Regions from separate parts of the Pseudoalteromonas spongiae UST010723-006 genome, predicted to be linked through region 2. Evidence: riboswitches for the same ligand, from Rfam matches in the RefSeq annotation. Region 2 holds a riboswitch; the other holds the start of a gene.
What was found. Region 2 has a riboswitch for lysine ahead of lysC (lysine-sensitive aspartokinase 3). Riboswitches for the same ligand answer to the same signal wherever they lie in the genome.
Positions count from the first base shown of each region.

Region 1: linked by a shared signal. The riboswitch ahead of dapA (4-hydroxy-tetrahydrodipicolinate synthase) and the one ahead of lysC (lysine-sensitive aspartokinase 3) in region 2 are both predicted to bind lysine.

Region 1 is NZ_CP011039.1:2,800,547-2,808,629, forward strand. Features, by position in the region: gene ilvG (acetolactate synthase 2 catalytic subunit) at 1-32, opposite strand, end outside; gene PSPO_RS12890 (TraB/GumN family protein) at 563-1,459, shown strand; gene PSPO_RS12895 (DUF4097 family beta strand repeat-containing protein) at 1,551-2,171, shown strand; gene PSPO_RS12900 (energy transducer TonB) at 2,223-3,272, opposite strand; gene PSPO_RS12905 (Solitary outer membrane autotransporter beta-barrel domain) at 3,460-4,398, opposite strand; lysine riboswitch at 4,574-4,768, shown strand; gene dapA (4-hydroxy-tetrahydrodipicolinate synthase) at 4,894-5,775, shown strand; gene PSPO_RS12915 (2,3,4,5-tetrahydropyridine-2,6-dicarboxylate N-succinyltransferase) at 5,788-6,528, shown strand; gene PSPO_RS12920 (PLP-dependent decarboxylase) at 6,528-7,733, shown strand; gene PSPO_RS12925 (succinylglutamate desuccinylase/aspartoacylase family protein) at 7,736-8,083, shown strand, end outside.
Region 2 is NZ_CP011039.1:1,764,112-1,772,194, forward strand. Features, by position in the region: gene PSPO_RS08305 (sodium-dependent transporter) at 1-798, opposite strand, end outside; gene PSPO_RS08310 (4'-phosphopantetheinyl transferase family protein) at 905-1,690, shown strand; gene lysC (lysine-sensitive aspartokinase 3) at 1,640-2,926, opposite strand; lysine riboswitch at 3,057-3,230, opposite strand; gene nhaD (sodium:proton antiporter NhaD) at 3,314-4,567, opposite strand; gene PSPO_RS08325 (hypothetical protein) at 4,762-6,009, shown strand; gene PSPO_RS08330 (condensin complex protein MksE) at 6,015-6,566, shown strand; gene PSPO_RS08335 (hypothetical protein) at 6,566-8,083, shown strand, end outside.

The DNA of each region.
Region 1 (8,083 bases), 1.0 Mb from region 2:
AATAAATCGATTGTTAACTCTGCACCTGTCATTTTCTCTACCCTGTGATGTTTACTACTTGCTCATTTTCTTACTGCCAAAAAAAAAGCCCCCGGACTTTTCAGTTCGGGGGCTCTCTCAATGCTTAACTTTTGCTACAGCACTACGAAGCCCCCGCGGTAATAATAATCACCACGTTAATAATTAGGACTAGTACGTTTACTGTTTTAAACATGTGTTTAAGCAACCATAAATTCTTTACAAAAATAGCCAAGCGTGCGTCTGCTTGGCTTCTTTTTTATTAGTATCGTTTATGAGCAAAAAAGTCAATCAAGAAATCTATGCATTTTTAAATCAATAGAATTAACTTAAAACCAAGATAAGCATAAAAAAACACATAAAAAGAATAAAAAATCCATTTTATACAATTTTAAAGATTATGTATGCTAAGACTAAAGCTTATTTGAATATCGCTTTATTTTTAAAAGTCTTATAACTTTTTTGTTAATAATTAGGCAAAGACTAATATTGCACTATCAAGTACACTGATACACAAAATTAATTATTAACGCAAGGATCTGCAATGCGACTTTTCTTAATTACGCGAATACTGCTACTACCCATTTTGTTACTCGGTTTAGCTCAACCAGTATTTGCAAACAGCAATATCAACCCAAGTCTTTGGAAAATTGAAAAAAATGGCGTGACATCTTATTTACTTGGCACTGTTCACTTGGGTGATCAACAAATGGCGGGATTACCAAGCTACGTAAAAAGCGCGATTGAAAAAACCGATAAACTGGCTGTTGAGGTTGATCTATCTAAGGTGAACCCAATAGAACAGCAGCAAGTAATGATGAACTATATGCTGCTCCCTGCAGGTAAAACATTACAGTCAGAGTTATCCGCTAAGAATTACAAAGCGCTAAGCAGTTATATGGCGAAGTTAGGACTTGGTATGGAGCTTTTTCAGCAGATGCAGCCCTTTGCTGTAATGCTACAGATCACCCTAATGGAATACCAAAAAGCAGGTTATCAAGATTCCTTTGGTATCGACAAGCAAGTAATGAATGTCGCACAACGTTTGCAAATTCCGATTATGCAACTAGAAACGTTAGAGCAACAAATGGGAATGTTTAAAGGATTTAGCAAACATAACAACAAAATGATTGAAGACGGTTTAAAAGAACTGGCTGATATGGATAAGTACTTTAATCGTCTGATTGGTAACTGGAAACGAGGCAACGATAGCGCACTTGAAAACTACTACCGCGAAACCTTTACGGGTGACAGCTACAGCGCGCTAACTGAAAAAGTACTGCTTACTGATCGCAATAACAACTGGGTAGAACAGTTAAAGGCTCCTCTAACCAAACAACCACATTTTATTGCTGTTGGCGCACTTCATTTATACGGTCCTGAAGGTTTATTGAAGCTTCTTGAAAAGGAAGGCTTTAAACTTTCGAAAAAAAATAAATAATTTTTTAAACCTTTTTAATTGATGCCTGCGTCTAACTAAATAACAAACAGTTAAAACTGATTAAGCGCAGTCATCAAAAGGAATAATCATCATGAAAAAATTAGCGTTAGCAATGACATTAATCGCCGCAAGTATCTCAACTAATCTTTATGCTGGTGATGAAAAACGTATTACTGAAACTCTTACATTAAGCCAAGGCCAAAATCTTGAAATTGATTTCCCTGTGGGCAGCATCGAAATTATCACAGTAGATAGCAACGAGCTTAGCATTGAAATTGAAATTGAGGGCAAAGACGAAGGCTGGTTTTCAAAAAATCGTGATGTATCAAATGTAGAACTAAGTAAACGCGTTCGTGATAACCGTATTTCATTGGAAATTGACGAAGAAAACTTAAGTCAAGAATGGGTTGTAAAAGTGCCAAAGCATGCAGCGATCGACATTGAAATTGGCGTTGGCAGCATTGATGTAGAAAAACTTGAAAACTCACTTGAAGCAGAAGTAGGTGTTGGTTCAATTCGTGTCGATACAGTACTTGATGACTTTAAGCGCATCGAACTATCAACAGGCGTTGGCGATACTAGCATTAAAGGCTTTAATGGCGACTTAGAAAGCACACGTAATATTGTTAGCTCTGAAACACGCTACTCTGGCGCAGGCGAGCACAGCATTGAAGCCGAAGTAGGTGTAGGTGATATCAAAGTGCGTAAATAAAATACGCAACAAGTAATTAAAAAAGGCGCCTTAAGCGCCTTTTTGTATGATTTAGATTTTTTGTTCGCTGTGAACATCGGCCAATGTGAACTTGGCATTGGTATCGCCAAACACATAAACCGAACATCTGCCCCAAGACTCAGGGATTTGCCATTTATTGCCTGATTCAACCAAAAATTGGGAATGATGATTATCACAACGCACTTCAAGATTAGTTAAATTGCCATCCACATTATCAATAATAAAAGCACTGCGTTCGAGCTGATAGCTCCAAAAATCACGTTTACTTATTTGTGCATTAATAATAATAGGTTTGTCACTTTTTAAATACGCAGTTACTTGATTGTAGTAAGGCGTAAGCATCGCCAACTTTTCATTTTCAGGGTAATGCCTTTTAAGTGTTGTAAAAATCGAACGCGCATCACCATATTCCTGTAGCTCTACCGCTAAACTAAATGCACGCGCAGCAAGCGAGCTGTATTGTGCTTCCTTTTGTAAGTCGTTATAAGACAAAACCTTTTTAATTGCTGCTAGCTCGGCCTTTGGGTTGGTATTTTTTTCAGCGATAAGGGAGGTAAGAATTGAATAATACATATCTTCATACGCATTCCAACGACCTTTTTCTTCGATCTTCTTCTCTATTTCTTCGGCCTCAGCGACTTTATTTTCCTCTAAAAAATCCATTGCCGAGCGATATTGCCTAAAGAACCACTTTGATGCACCTTTGGGGACATTACTTAATTTAAAGTCCAATTGTACTTGATTTCGACATTGCTGAATTGGCTTTCCATCTTTAGTGGCTGGTGAGTATTTCCACTTTTTGATTGAGCGCAGTGCATACTTTTCAAATGCCTCATTAGAGGAATCTTCAACAATAACATTAGATGTTGAACCGTCTGGTTCGACTACAAAACTTAGCTGCACCCAACCTTCTTTACCGTCACGCGCAGCATTGATTGGATATTTAGGCGGCACACGTTTAATTGCCTCAGCATTGACAATGGTATTTAAGTGAAGTTGTTCGGTTTTGTTTGCTAAATCAGATGTATCAGCTGCACTCAAGACACTTGCAGACAGCGTTATAAGCGGTAATAGAATCATTATCTAAGTCCTTTTATATTAATGGCGTTCACCAACTCTTTACGTCTATATTCAAATATTGCGCTGAACAAATGATATACTAATAAGGCGACTTTTATCTGATAATATTGCGTTACACCGATAATTTTAGGCCTAGTTAGCATGGCGTTAAGCCCACTAGAGTGATAACGATTACAGTGAGTTGGAGTTACTCTTCGTTAAAGTAGATTACAATACTGCCGCCACTAAGTACACTACCCTCGTTGTAATGCAAGCCAATGCCGATATTATCAAACCAAGATGTCCATGGCCGAGTGTCGATTAATAAGCCGCCACCGTACTCATAATAATGGCCAGTGCTAAAGGCGCTACGTGCGTCTCCACCCAAATCAACACGTTGAAATTTAAGATAGATTGACTCTGTATGTTTTAATTTTTGGTCGAGCTTTATGGTTGCCCTGACGCTATTCGCAAAATACCAACCTGATGGGGTTGAATCACGTGTTGCATCATCACCACCAAATCCTTTACCAAAGAAGTGATTATAGCTCGATTTAACTAACCAATGCCCCCAACGACTGGCTTTTCTGCGACTGAGAGTTAACCCCATATCGGTTAAAACTGAGTTTGCAGTTGTATTAAAATAAATACCTTCCACTTCTGCTTTGGCGGCGCGGCTTTCAGGGCTGTTGTAGTCATGAATATTGTCGTAATGCATAACATGCGCACCAATTGAGCCTTCTAACAACCAATTATCGTAACGATACAGCGCTGTTTCATAATCGGCATAAGCGGTGAAGATTTGATCATGGCTGTCGTCAGGTATAGCCACATCATCCAGCAATATGTCTTGCGATTGTGAAATATAAGAAAAGTGCGTATTTATGCGTGAATCTTCGTCTAACGTGTAGGTATAAGGCAGTGCAAATACTTGTAGCTGAGTTCTTAAATTTACATTTTTATCGCCTGCATCATCACCGAGTTGCTCTAAAATATTAACCGGGTCAAAATTACCAAAGCCAAAGCGCACAACGTCAGAGTCACTTAATACTACCGAGGACGCAAACGATTCCTCATAGGCTTTTTTCACCGATGCATCGCATGGCAAGCTTATAACAACGCACAACAGAAATACTAACTTTCTCACAACTAACTATTTTTACTTAATTTCAACCGCAATAGCCGCTAGTTATATCATTAAACATCATGCGATTGCAGTGCTCTAAAATAAATTTTATTGACATTTAGACGTCCAAAATGTTTCAATTGCCGCTCAATCACCCTATTTTACGTTAGTGGCTATTTAAAATAGCGGCTAGCTTAGGGCTGGAAGAGGTGCGTTATTCAGGTAATTCAGTTGAGGGGAGCAAACTCCAATGACACTGAATGAGGGGAATTAACGCCGAGAGATAAGCTTTTTTGCTGATAACTTATCTCGGGCGCTTGGGCTGAATCCCGGCGACTGTCACCAATTACTTGTATTAAGTAAATATGTTTGGTGGAGAGCTTCTGGTCTTAGAAAAATAAGGCCATTCGCCTTATCTATTTTTTAAGTCCATTGCTCTTCGAATTTTTAGTTGTTCGAAGCTGGACTAAGCCTTTCTCTTATCCCTTCTTCGAACACATATTAAGTTCGCTAGAGATGAAATCACAATTTAATTTGACGCAGTACCCGCTGTGGACTGCATTAGTCACCCCCTTCACTGAGACAGGTGAAGTTGACTATGACAATCTTGCGCAATTGGTAGCAGATCAACAAGATGCCAACAATGGCATTTTATTACTCGGCAGCACAGGTGAAGGTTTAGCATTAACCATCACAGAGCAGCAGCAAATCGTGCGTTTTGTCTGTGACTTATCGCCGACTGTACCCTTGATGGTTGCTGTAGGCGGGGTTAACTTACCGCAACAACTTGAATGGTTAGAGTTCTGTAACCAACAACCGATTGACGCACTATTACTAGGCTCACCACTTTACGCTAAACCCGGCATTAAAGGCCAAATTCAGTGGTTTGATGCATTACTTAGTGCCACAGAGCTTCCCTGCATGTTGTATAACGTGCCAGGACGAAGCGCCGTGGCACTTGCTCCTGAACTGTTATCCGCATTAAGTCATCACACTAACTTATGGGCTTTAAAAGAGGCCAGTGGTGACATTAGTAAATTTGAAGTATTTAGAAGCAGCAATCCTAATGTAGCTATTTACAGTGGCGATGATGCCTTAATGCCATATTTTGCCCAAGCTGGCGCAAAAGGTTTAGTATCGGTTGCTGCTAACGCATGGCCTAAACAAACCGCAGAGTTTGTTCGCAGATCGCTTTTAGGCACACCAAACCTGTTTACTACTTGGAGCGACGCGGTAAATAGCTTATTTGAAGTAGCTAACCCTGTGCCGGTAAAAGTGTTAATGCACCAACAAGGCAAGCTCAACACCCCAAATTTACGTCCACCGCTTACCCATCATGAGCTGGAATCACCTGCAGCAATTCTCGCTGCTAATCAAACAATTTTATCTTGGAATTAAGAGAGAAGTACTATGAACTGGCAAGAACTATTAAAAAACCTAGAAAACGGCACCTTACGCGCAGCAAACCAAGATGAAAATGGTAACTGGCACGCGAACGTTGAAGTTAAAAAAGGCATTTTAGATGTTTTCAAAAATGGTACTAACACTGAATTTCCAGGTGGTTTTGTAGATAAAGATAACCTTGCTGTACGCGGTTTTTCTGCACAAGAAGGTGTACGCATGGTGCCAGGTGGTACGAGTGTTCGCCCAGGTGCCTATGTTGCAAGCGGCACAGTGATTATGCCACCAGCCTATGTGAATATTGGTGCTTACATCGACACCGGCACTATGGTTGATAGCCATGCATTAGTAGGCTCATGCGCTCAAATTGGTAAAAACGTACATTTAAGTGCTGCAGTGCAAATTGGCGGTGTATTAGAGCCTGTTGGCGCAAGCCCTGTAGTAATTGAAGATGATGCATTTATCGGCGCAGGTTGTGTCATCGTTGAAGGCGTTGTAGTTAAAAAAGGTGCGGTACTAGCACCTGGCGTGCGTCTTTCTGCGACTATTCCTGTTTATGACTGTGTAAATGAGCGCGTTTTAGAAAAAGGCGAACCAATTCCAGAAAATGCGATTGTTATTCCAGGTTCACGCCCTTCATCAAGTGAATGGGGCCGCGAGCAAGGCTTAAGCATGTCATGTGCGCTTATCGTTAAATATCGTGATGAACAAAGCGATGCATCATTAGAACTGGAAGAGGCTTTACGTTAATGAGCTTTTTGAGCACACCACAACGTCAATTACTTGCAGAGCTTTGCCAACAAACAGATCTGCCATTTTATCTATACGATTTAGATAAGCTAGAAGCGCATCTAACGCAGCTTACATCACAAAATGTGGTGAAACTGTGGTACGCAGTAAAAGCAAACCCGCTTTCAGCGATTATCCAAACGTTAGATAAATGTGGCTTTGACTTTGATGTAGCAAGCAGCGGTGAACTAAACCAAGTTTTAGCCCAAGGCATAGACGCAAAACGTGTGCTCAACACTGGACCTGCAAAATCGAAAAAGCAGATCCGGCACTTTCTCGATAAAGGTGTTCGCACCTTTGTCGCTGAAAGTCACAACCAAGTGGCTTGGTTAAACCAAGCTGCTAGTGAACATAACCTAACCCTGCGCATTTTATTGCGAGTGCAATTGCGCTGGCCAGACAGTGAAAAGAATCCTCTTGGTGGCGATAGCTTAACACCGTTTGGCCTTGGCTGTGACGAATGGTCCACGTTGAATATTGCCGATTACCCAGCGCTCGACTTTGCTGGTTTACATATTTTTCAGTGGGGCAATATGCTCAGCACAGAGAAGCTAGCTGAGCTTTGGCGTGCCATGATTGCACCATTACAAAGTTTAAGTAAGCAACTCGGATTTGATCTACGTATTTTAGATTTAGGCGGCGGCCTAGGCATTCCTTATTGCACATCAAGCACAGAGCTTGTCTGGCAGGAATTAGTAGATGCATTGGCAACAATAAAGCACTCGGTAGGTTGCGAAGAGCTTTGGATGGAACTCGGCCGTTATGCGGTTGGCGAAGTGGGTTTTTATGCCAATCCTGTCGTTGAACAAAAGCAAAACTACGGTGCTAATCAACTTATTGTTGCTGGCGGCATTAACCACATTTTACGCCCTGCGGTTACCAATCAGGCATTCCCTGCGGAGTTATTGCGTGAAACAGACAGCAAAACTAAACCCTATTTAGTGCACGGACCGCTTTGTACAGCACTAGATAGCTTAGGCGAGTTTGAATTAGCCAACGATATTAACGACACTGACTGGCTTATTTTTTCCCAATGTGGCGCGTATGGCTTTACTGAAAGTATGCCGTACTTTTTATGCCATGAATTACCCGCAGAATTTGTCGTAAAAAATGGCGTCGTAACATGTGTCAGACAAAGCGAAAGCGCTGATTATTACTTGAGGTAACTATGAACCTAATCACCCAAGAAAACATTCAAGTTGGTGAAATTGCCAACGGCTTACCGCTGACTATTCCGGTTTATCGCCTCAAAGGAAACGGCACAGGGCCAAATGTGTATATTCAAGCCAATATGCATGGTGCAGAAGTACAAGGCAACGCGGTGATATATCAGTTACTTGAAAAACTGAAGCGCGAGACGTTGGCATCAAACATTACCTTAGTGCCTTATGCAAACCCAATTGGTTGCAACCAAAAGTCAGGAGAGTTTACCCTAGGACGATTTGATCCAATTACGGGTACCAACTGGAACCGTATGTATCAAAACCACTCGGCTTTGGTCGATGGCTTTGTTGTG
Region 2 (8,083 bases):
TAAGCCCGCTAAAAACGCAACGCTGGTATCAAGCATGGCAACTGAAATCGACATTTTTGCTACGTTTGCATCACGTTTTAGATACGAGCCGTAAATCATCATGCAACCAACACCTAGCGATAGCGAGAAAAACGCTTGCCCCATTGCTGCAATAATTAAATCTGGATCAGTGACTTTATTAAAATCAGGCACTAAATAAGCATTAAATCCATCGCTTGCGCCATCTAACGTCGCAATATAGGCAATTAACGTAAGTAGTAATACCAATAAAACCGGCATTAATCGGCGCGACCATACCTCAATACCCGACTTAACCCCTTTTAAAATAATACTGGCGGTTAATATCAGCATCAACGGCGTAAAAATAAAGTTGCGCAATATTGAATCTGATTTTAGGAAGTTTGCAATGTCGGTAAGGCCAAAGAATGTGGCGATTGGTTCAAGTGCAAATGCCAGCATCCAGCCAGCAACAATGCTATAAAAGCTGAGCATCACAATGGCGCCGCCAAGGCCAATATAACCTGCTGCCGCGCCCATTTTCTTGCTGGTAGATTGGCACGCTTCAGCCAATGCCTTTACGGGGTTCGCTTGTGCACTATGGCCAATATAGAGTTCAGTAAAAAGCGCAGGTAACGCCAGTAAAAAAATTACAATAAAGTAAACCAACAAAAATGCACCACCACCGTGGTTTGCCGCTTGTGTTGGGAAGCCCCAAATATTACCTAAGCCAACCGCGGCGCCTGCCGCCGCTAATACAAAACCTAAGCGACTTTGAAAGCCATCTCTAATTTGTGCCATATTGAACTCTTATTTTTATTATCTACACCACGACTTACGTAACCAAGCAAGATATACTGCAGCAAATTGTAAAACTGCGCTTGGCTAAAAGACTAATCTATCGGGTATGGAAACGATTAACAACAAAAAACCACCAATCACAGGCATCTCGCCTGAGCGCGCGCATTTTAGCGTGCTAAGCCCTAAGTCACCAATTAATTTAGTTATAGCCAATAGCCAAGCCCTTAATTTCGACCAAATAAACATCACAAGTTTATTATCTGCGCATGAAATTAGCATTTTAGAAAGGCGCAAGTTAGAAAGCGCTAAACGCGAATACTTAGCCTCGCGTTATTTAATTAAGCAATTAGCGCAACAGTTCTTTGCGTATGAAGCAGCTGAACTCACCACCTTTTTTGATGAACACACTGCACGTTTGGTAATTAAATATCAAAACAACACCCTGCCACTTTCACTGGTGATAAGTCATTCCAAAGGCTGGGTTGCGGTATATTTAGCACATGAGCCAGAGCGTATGGGCATCGACCTTGAGTTTATGTCGCAAAAGCGCCCTTTTTTAAAATTAGCCAAACACTTTTATCATCAAGATGAAGTTAGAGAAATTGAAGCAGCAAACCCTATGTCCGATACTTTTTTTCGTATTTGGACATTAAAAGAGGCCCTTGCTAAAGCTGTTGCCATGCCAATTGCCCAGCTGCTTTCGCCTAATGTATATCACGGTTATGCAAAACATAATTTAGCAGCCTATAGCTGCCAAATTAATGGGTTTGATTTTAGTATGGCAACGCCAATCACTGTTAAACAGCCACCAGCGCTTGTTGAAGTTTCCCTTAACCCCGATTTAACAGGCTTCGAGCAAACGGCTATGAATCGCTTGCACCACGTTATCTGATTCAGTTTGCTCAACTAAGAAACACAGGTTGTGCTTACTTGCACCATGGCAAATTAAACGAATATTAAAATCACTGAGTACACCCATTAAATTAATTTCGCCGTGACGTAATTGAATTTCAGAGCCGATTAATGCCACCAGGGTTAAATTATTCTCAACCGTTACATGACAAAACTCGCTTAACTCATCAAGACAAGCTTGATCAAGCTCCGGGCGTGATGCATTTGGCGCATTATCGAGCGTTAACGCAACACTGATTTCAGAGGTAGTCACTAAATCTACCGAAATATTGTATTTCGCTAAAATAGTGAAAACGCGTGCTAAAAAGCCGCTAGCAAGTAGCATTTCAGGGCTTTTTACCGTTAATAAAATTTGGTTTTTACGCTGAGTTACCGCGCGAATGCCCGCTTGTTCTGATTTTTCTTTCTCAATCCAGGTACCACCTTGCTCTGGTGCTTTACTTGAACCAACAAATACACTAATGCCACTGCGACTTGCTGGTAAAATAGTGGCTGGGTGTAACACTTTGGCACCAAAGGTTGCCATTTCTGCCGCCTCATCAAAGCTCAGCTTTGCAATCGGTGCCGCTTTGACACATAAACGAGGATCTGTACTAAAAATACCCACTACGTCTGTCCAAATGTAAACAGCTTTTGCGTCAACCGCTTCAGCCAATAATGCTGCACTGTAATCAGAACCGCCACGGCCAAGCGTGGTTGTGTCACCTTGGCTATTTGCACCAATAAAACCTTGGGTAACAACAATGTTTTCGCTTAATAACGGCAATAAATTTGCTTGTGCTAATTCACGAGTGCGTTCAACATTCGGTTCTGCTTTACCAAAGTGTGAATTGGTCGCTAGCACTTCACGTACGTCAAAACGAAGCGATTGTGCACCTAAGCTGCGTAAAACTTGGGTAAATAGATACGATGATAAACGCTCACCAAAACTTAATAGCTCGTCGCTTGCTTTGTCATCAAATTCGTTTTGTAATGCAAAGGTTTTAAACGCTTCAAGTGTTGCTAAAAAACCTTCGGTAATGTCGTCATCTAATGTAAGTTTTTCAGTAATTTTGTGCTGAATAGCTACCACGGCGTCAATATGTTCTTGGCGCGCAGCGTCCGTTAAATCGTCATTTGCAAGGCTTACTAAATGATTGGTAACACCAGAGCTTGCACTTACGGCAACTAAACGGGTGCTTGGGTTTGATATAACAATTTCGGCGCAGCACACCATAGCGTCATAGTCTGCGACGCTGGTACCACCAAATTTTGCTACATTAATACTCGAATTAGACACGGTCTCTCCTTTAAATCTTAATAAGGAGAACTTGGCAAGGAACGTGATTGATTACATCAGGATAGTCTCTGCCAGAAGCTCTCCACCTGTTACAGGTGACAGTCCCGAAGATTCAACTTCTAGAACCGAAGCAAGCTGGCCACAAATCCAGATCACTCCTCGGCAGTTAACCCCCTGATAGACCGTCGTCGGGAATGCGCCCTCGAATCTACTACCTGGTTAATGCACCTCTTCTGTGTTTGAATACTTAATAAGCACACAAACAAATGCCTTCTAAAAAGAAGGCTTTTGAAATTTACCGTTTAGCCGTCTAGCTGTCAATCACTAATTAAGAAATAAACAACCAACTAAATATGATGATGAATAACCAATGGTGTAGGCAATCATCAAATACATAAACATGCGAAGGTAACTTACAAAGGTCAGTTCCTTAATTTTGCTCATCGCAATAATGCCCGCAGCTGAACCGATAATCAGCATTGAGCCGCCTACACCGGTTGCATAGGTAAAGGTTAACCACTGACGTGTATCCATTACAATATCTGCTTTTAGTAGTGCTGCGGTAAGCGGTACGTTATCTACGGCCGCTGACAAAATACCCATAAAGTAGTTTGCATATTCAGGTGCAAGTACTTCATAAAGGTGGGTAAATTGATTCAACACACCAATCTCTTTCATCGCACCTACAAGTAGTAACACACCTACAAAGAATAATAAGGTGTCGTACTCAATTTCACGTACGTAATCGATAATCTTTTTATTCACGTCTTTTTTGCGCATTAAGAATTGCGCAACTAAGAACATTAGCGATAAACCAAATAAGAAGGTTAATAATGGCGGAATGTGATACCACACACTAAACATCAGTGTCGCTACGATGGTCGAAACAAAAATACAGGCAATGGTGATATCGGTTTTTTCAATGCGGCGCAGTTCGACTTTTTCAAAAGTAATAGTGCCTTTCATGCCCATACTTAGCATCGCCGCTAAAATAAATACCGATAACGCTGCAGGAGCCACAAGCAACAATAAGTTAGCAATGGTGACTTTATCAGCAAGGAAAATCATTAAAGTAGTTACATCACCGGTGATAAGCGATACCCCACCCGAGTTAACCGCAAATATAATAAGCGTGGCATACTTAATGAGTTTTTTGGCATCAAGCTTTAACGACATCACAACCGCCAGCGATATCAGCGTTGCCGTGATGTTGTCAGAAATCGACGAGAAGAAAAATGCAAACGCACCGATTAAATACATTAAATTGCGTTCGCTCATTTCATTAGGCAATACCCTATGCACCAAGCTTTGAATAAACCCTTTGGAGTTTAAATAAGCAACAAAGGTCATCGCTGCCATCAAAAACAACCACAAGGTCGCAATTTCTAAAATATTATGATCGAGTTCTTTTTGAACAGATTCTGGGCTTTGCCCATGTAAAGGGGAAATAAAGAGAATAATCCAGCACAAAGTTCCAAAAAATAGCGTTGTTTTGGCTTTGTTTACGTGGATAATATCCTCTATAACAATCAGCACGAATGCGATTATTATCAGCGCGAGAATAACACCTGACACCATCTTGTTATTTTAACCTGTAGAGTTGAGTTAAAAATTTGAACGAACACCCAACCTGCAGTCGATACGAAGCCTGTTGAGCGGCGCGAAGTGTAGCACTGAAGATTACCTAAAACCACTACGGTTTTAGTCTAATTACACATTTTTTTTATAAAAAATTTACTTTTTGGATAGATATCAAGTTAACGTGGATAAATATGATCCCACCTAAAAGAATTCTAGCAACCTTGGTAGACAATTGGTCACTGATTGAAGCCCTAATTAAACGCTTTGATTTTGGCGATTTTAGCTTCCAAGATGCCCAAAGCTTGTTAAAAAAGTTAGAACCAAAACTCTCTTCCGAGGCGGTATTTAAGCAAATTAACAAGTTGATCCAGTTAGAGATCATCATACCTTTAGCTAAATCGTCACAGCTCGAAATTAACCGTGCTATTGCCGATTTCTCGCAGTTTTTATTGCAAGAAGAAAGCCTTGGCCTCGTTGGCGAGATTCACGTACTCGTTGACGATTTGGCGCGCTTAAACCAACGTTTATCTAACGCTGGCTTTAACGACGATGAAATGGAAATTAAACGAAACGCCCGCATTATGGATGAGCGCGTGCGTAAAATTGTTAAATTATTCCAACATAATCAAAACGCTATTTTTAACCTTGTTGAACAAGCTAAATCTAACGACTCTAATTTAACGCTGGCAAAACGCTATAAAGCAGTCATTGACGCATTTGATGAATACATTGAACCAATGCTAAATATGGTCGATATTGGCGGCGAATTTAAGCTCTGTTTTGAGCAAATTGAAGCCTCACTGAGTGACTTGATTATTCACTTCACCACCCTCGGCAAATTTAAACACGAAAAGCGCCAGCTAGAGCAATTGCGCAGCCGTATTTTAGATATGTACCTTATTGGTCAGCAGTCTCTTACCAAAAGTGCCGATGTATTATTGCCGCTACGTGAAGAACTGCGCCGCAATACGCAGCTAACCAAGCAAACCTCAGAGGTACTTGCGCTTATTCGTAAACAAGGGGTGGATAAAATCCTTGGCGAATTTATGCCATATTTCAGCTCAGAGGCGCAACGATTATCGCTTGGTTCTAACAACCAAATCACTGCGTATATGGCCGAGCTTGCTGAATTTGAGCACGACGAATACGAATTACCGGATATGAGTGCGGTAAATCAATACATTGCACCTAATATTCCTGATTACAATCACGTAAAACAACGCTTTACGCAAGCTAAACGCAGCAAAAAAGCGTCTATTATGGATTTCTTAACGACCACCTATGATGAACTAGAAACTGACGAGTTATTATACCTTTATCAAAAACTAGCAAGCGATCACACGCTCGCTATTTCACACGGCGAGCAAGTAACCATTCAAAGTGGCAATAAACAGCTTACGCTCAAGCCGTATCTCGCAAGTGCAGTTTCATCGGATTAATTTTTATGTCTCAAATCGATTTATCATTGCTTTCAGAGCTTAAAGCAATCAACAAAAAACTGGTGTCTGGCTACCATATTTGCGAGCAAGACAGCCAACTATTTCAACAACTTGATCAAGAGTTTGATGCCTATGAAGCGCTTTTTGCTGCTCTTGGCCAAACCCTTGTTCACGATGCCCGCGGGTTTTATTACCTGCAAGTGGATGAGGGCACCCCGAATATGGGTAAAATCTCGCGCTCATTTGCCCTTACCATTTACGTGTTGATTGAGCACTATGCCAACCTCGGTAAAGATCCACTAGTTGCCCTATTCGATACAGATATCGACCTTGAACTGATGATGACCTTAGCGCAGAACAACAAGCACTTGTTTGATCAGCTAGAGATCTTTTCGGGGAGCGATATGCGCCGCGATGTATTTTTACGTATGGTCAGGCTTGGCGTTGCCCGCGAAACTGAACTGGGTTTTCGTATTCTTGCCTCAGCACACCGCTATTTAGATGCCCTAAACGACATTAGCAATTTTCAAAGTCATATGGATGAGGAGCAAGTGTAATGACTGAATTATATGGATTAACTAAACTTGCCCTCTTAAATACCGCAGGTTATGCAAAATGCGTGATCCCGCTCAATAAAAGTAGCTCTATTTGTGCGCCTAATAACACAGGTAAAAGCTCAGTTATCAACGCATTACAGTTTCCACTGATTAACGATTTGCGTTTAACCGAATGGGACGGACACGACCTTGACGAAACCCGTAAATTCTATTTTGCATCTGATCAATCGTATATTCTACTAGAAGCAGAGCTTCCCCATGGCCCAGTAGTTATTGGTGTAGCTGGTCTTGGTAAAGTAGCAGGGTATGGTTACCAGTATTTTTGCTACCACGGTAAATTAGATTTAGCCGACTACACGCAAAACAAACGCATTTTGAAATACACTCAGCTATTTAAAGAGTTAGGTGAAAAAGGTTACGCTCCGTATGAGCTTAAAGCACAAGAGCTAAATGCCTTGCTAACTGGCGGCGCAACCCCATTTGATAGCGTGCTTAACCTTAAAATGATCCCGCTTAATCATGCCCATGACGCACCTATTTATAAAGAGATCTTCCGCCGAATTCTTAACTTACATAAGCTTGGTGCGCAAGATGTAAAACGCTTTATGTTAAAAGTGTTTGAGCGTCATATGTCAAATGCCAAGGTGGACTTTTACGATGTGTGGCAACGCGCCTTTGAAAAAGTAAATCGTGCAAAAATAGAATTAAAAGCGCTTGAGCAAAACGGCGAAGCCATCACTGCGCTTGAAAGCATGTTAGAGCATCAAAGTGCACTAAAAGGTAAACTTGCGGCCTTTGCGCCAAAAATTGATAAAGCCTTAATTGATTACAGCGACTTTAACGACAACAAACTGATTGAAATCACCGAACAGCTTGAAGGCATTGAAAGCGAGAAAATCGAGTTTGAACAGCGTCAAAGCCTGTATGTAGGTCAACTACGTGAGATTGAGCGTAAACGCACCCAACTTGATGCTTGGTTTAGTGAATTTTCAACCCTTAAAAATGAATTTGAGCTAGTTAACGAAGCACAGTTAAAAGCCGAGCTTTCACAAGTAAAAAAAGAATACGATGCGCTCTCGCATACCCTTGCCAGCGCCGAAGGGCAATCACTTGTTACCCTAGATTTCCGCATTAAAGATGCCACCAAGCAAATTAAAAGCTTAAAACAGCAGCTTAAAAACCTTGAGTACAACTTGTTCACTCGCATGCGCGAAGACTTATCACTGAAAGAAGTGGAAGATATTTCGTGCCTACTTAATCACGATATTATGACCATGGCAACGTCTGGTAAAAACGACATCACCATTCATGATGAAACGGCATTTAGTGAACTGCTTGATTTAATTTCCCGCTCAATAGAAGGTAATGTAGCCAAATTGCCGGGCATTGATATTCCATTAAAGGGCTTAACCGCGCTTAAAATGCAATCGGGCGATGATAAAGAAACCATTAAGGCACAAATTAATGCGTTTGAAACATCGTTGAAAGAATTACTGGCACAAAAAGAAGTTGCTGTT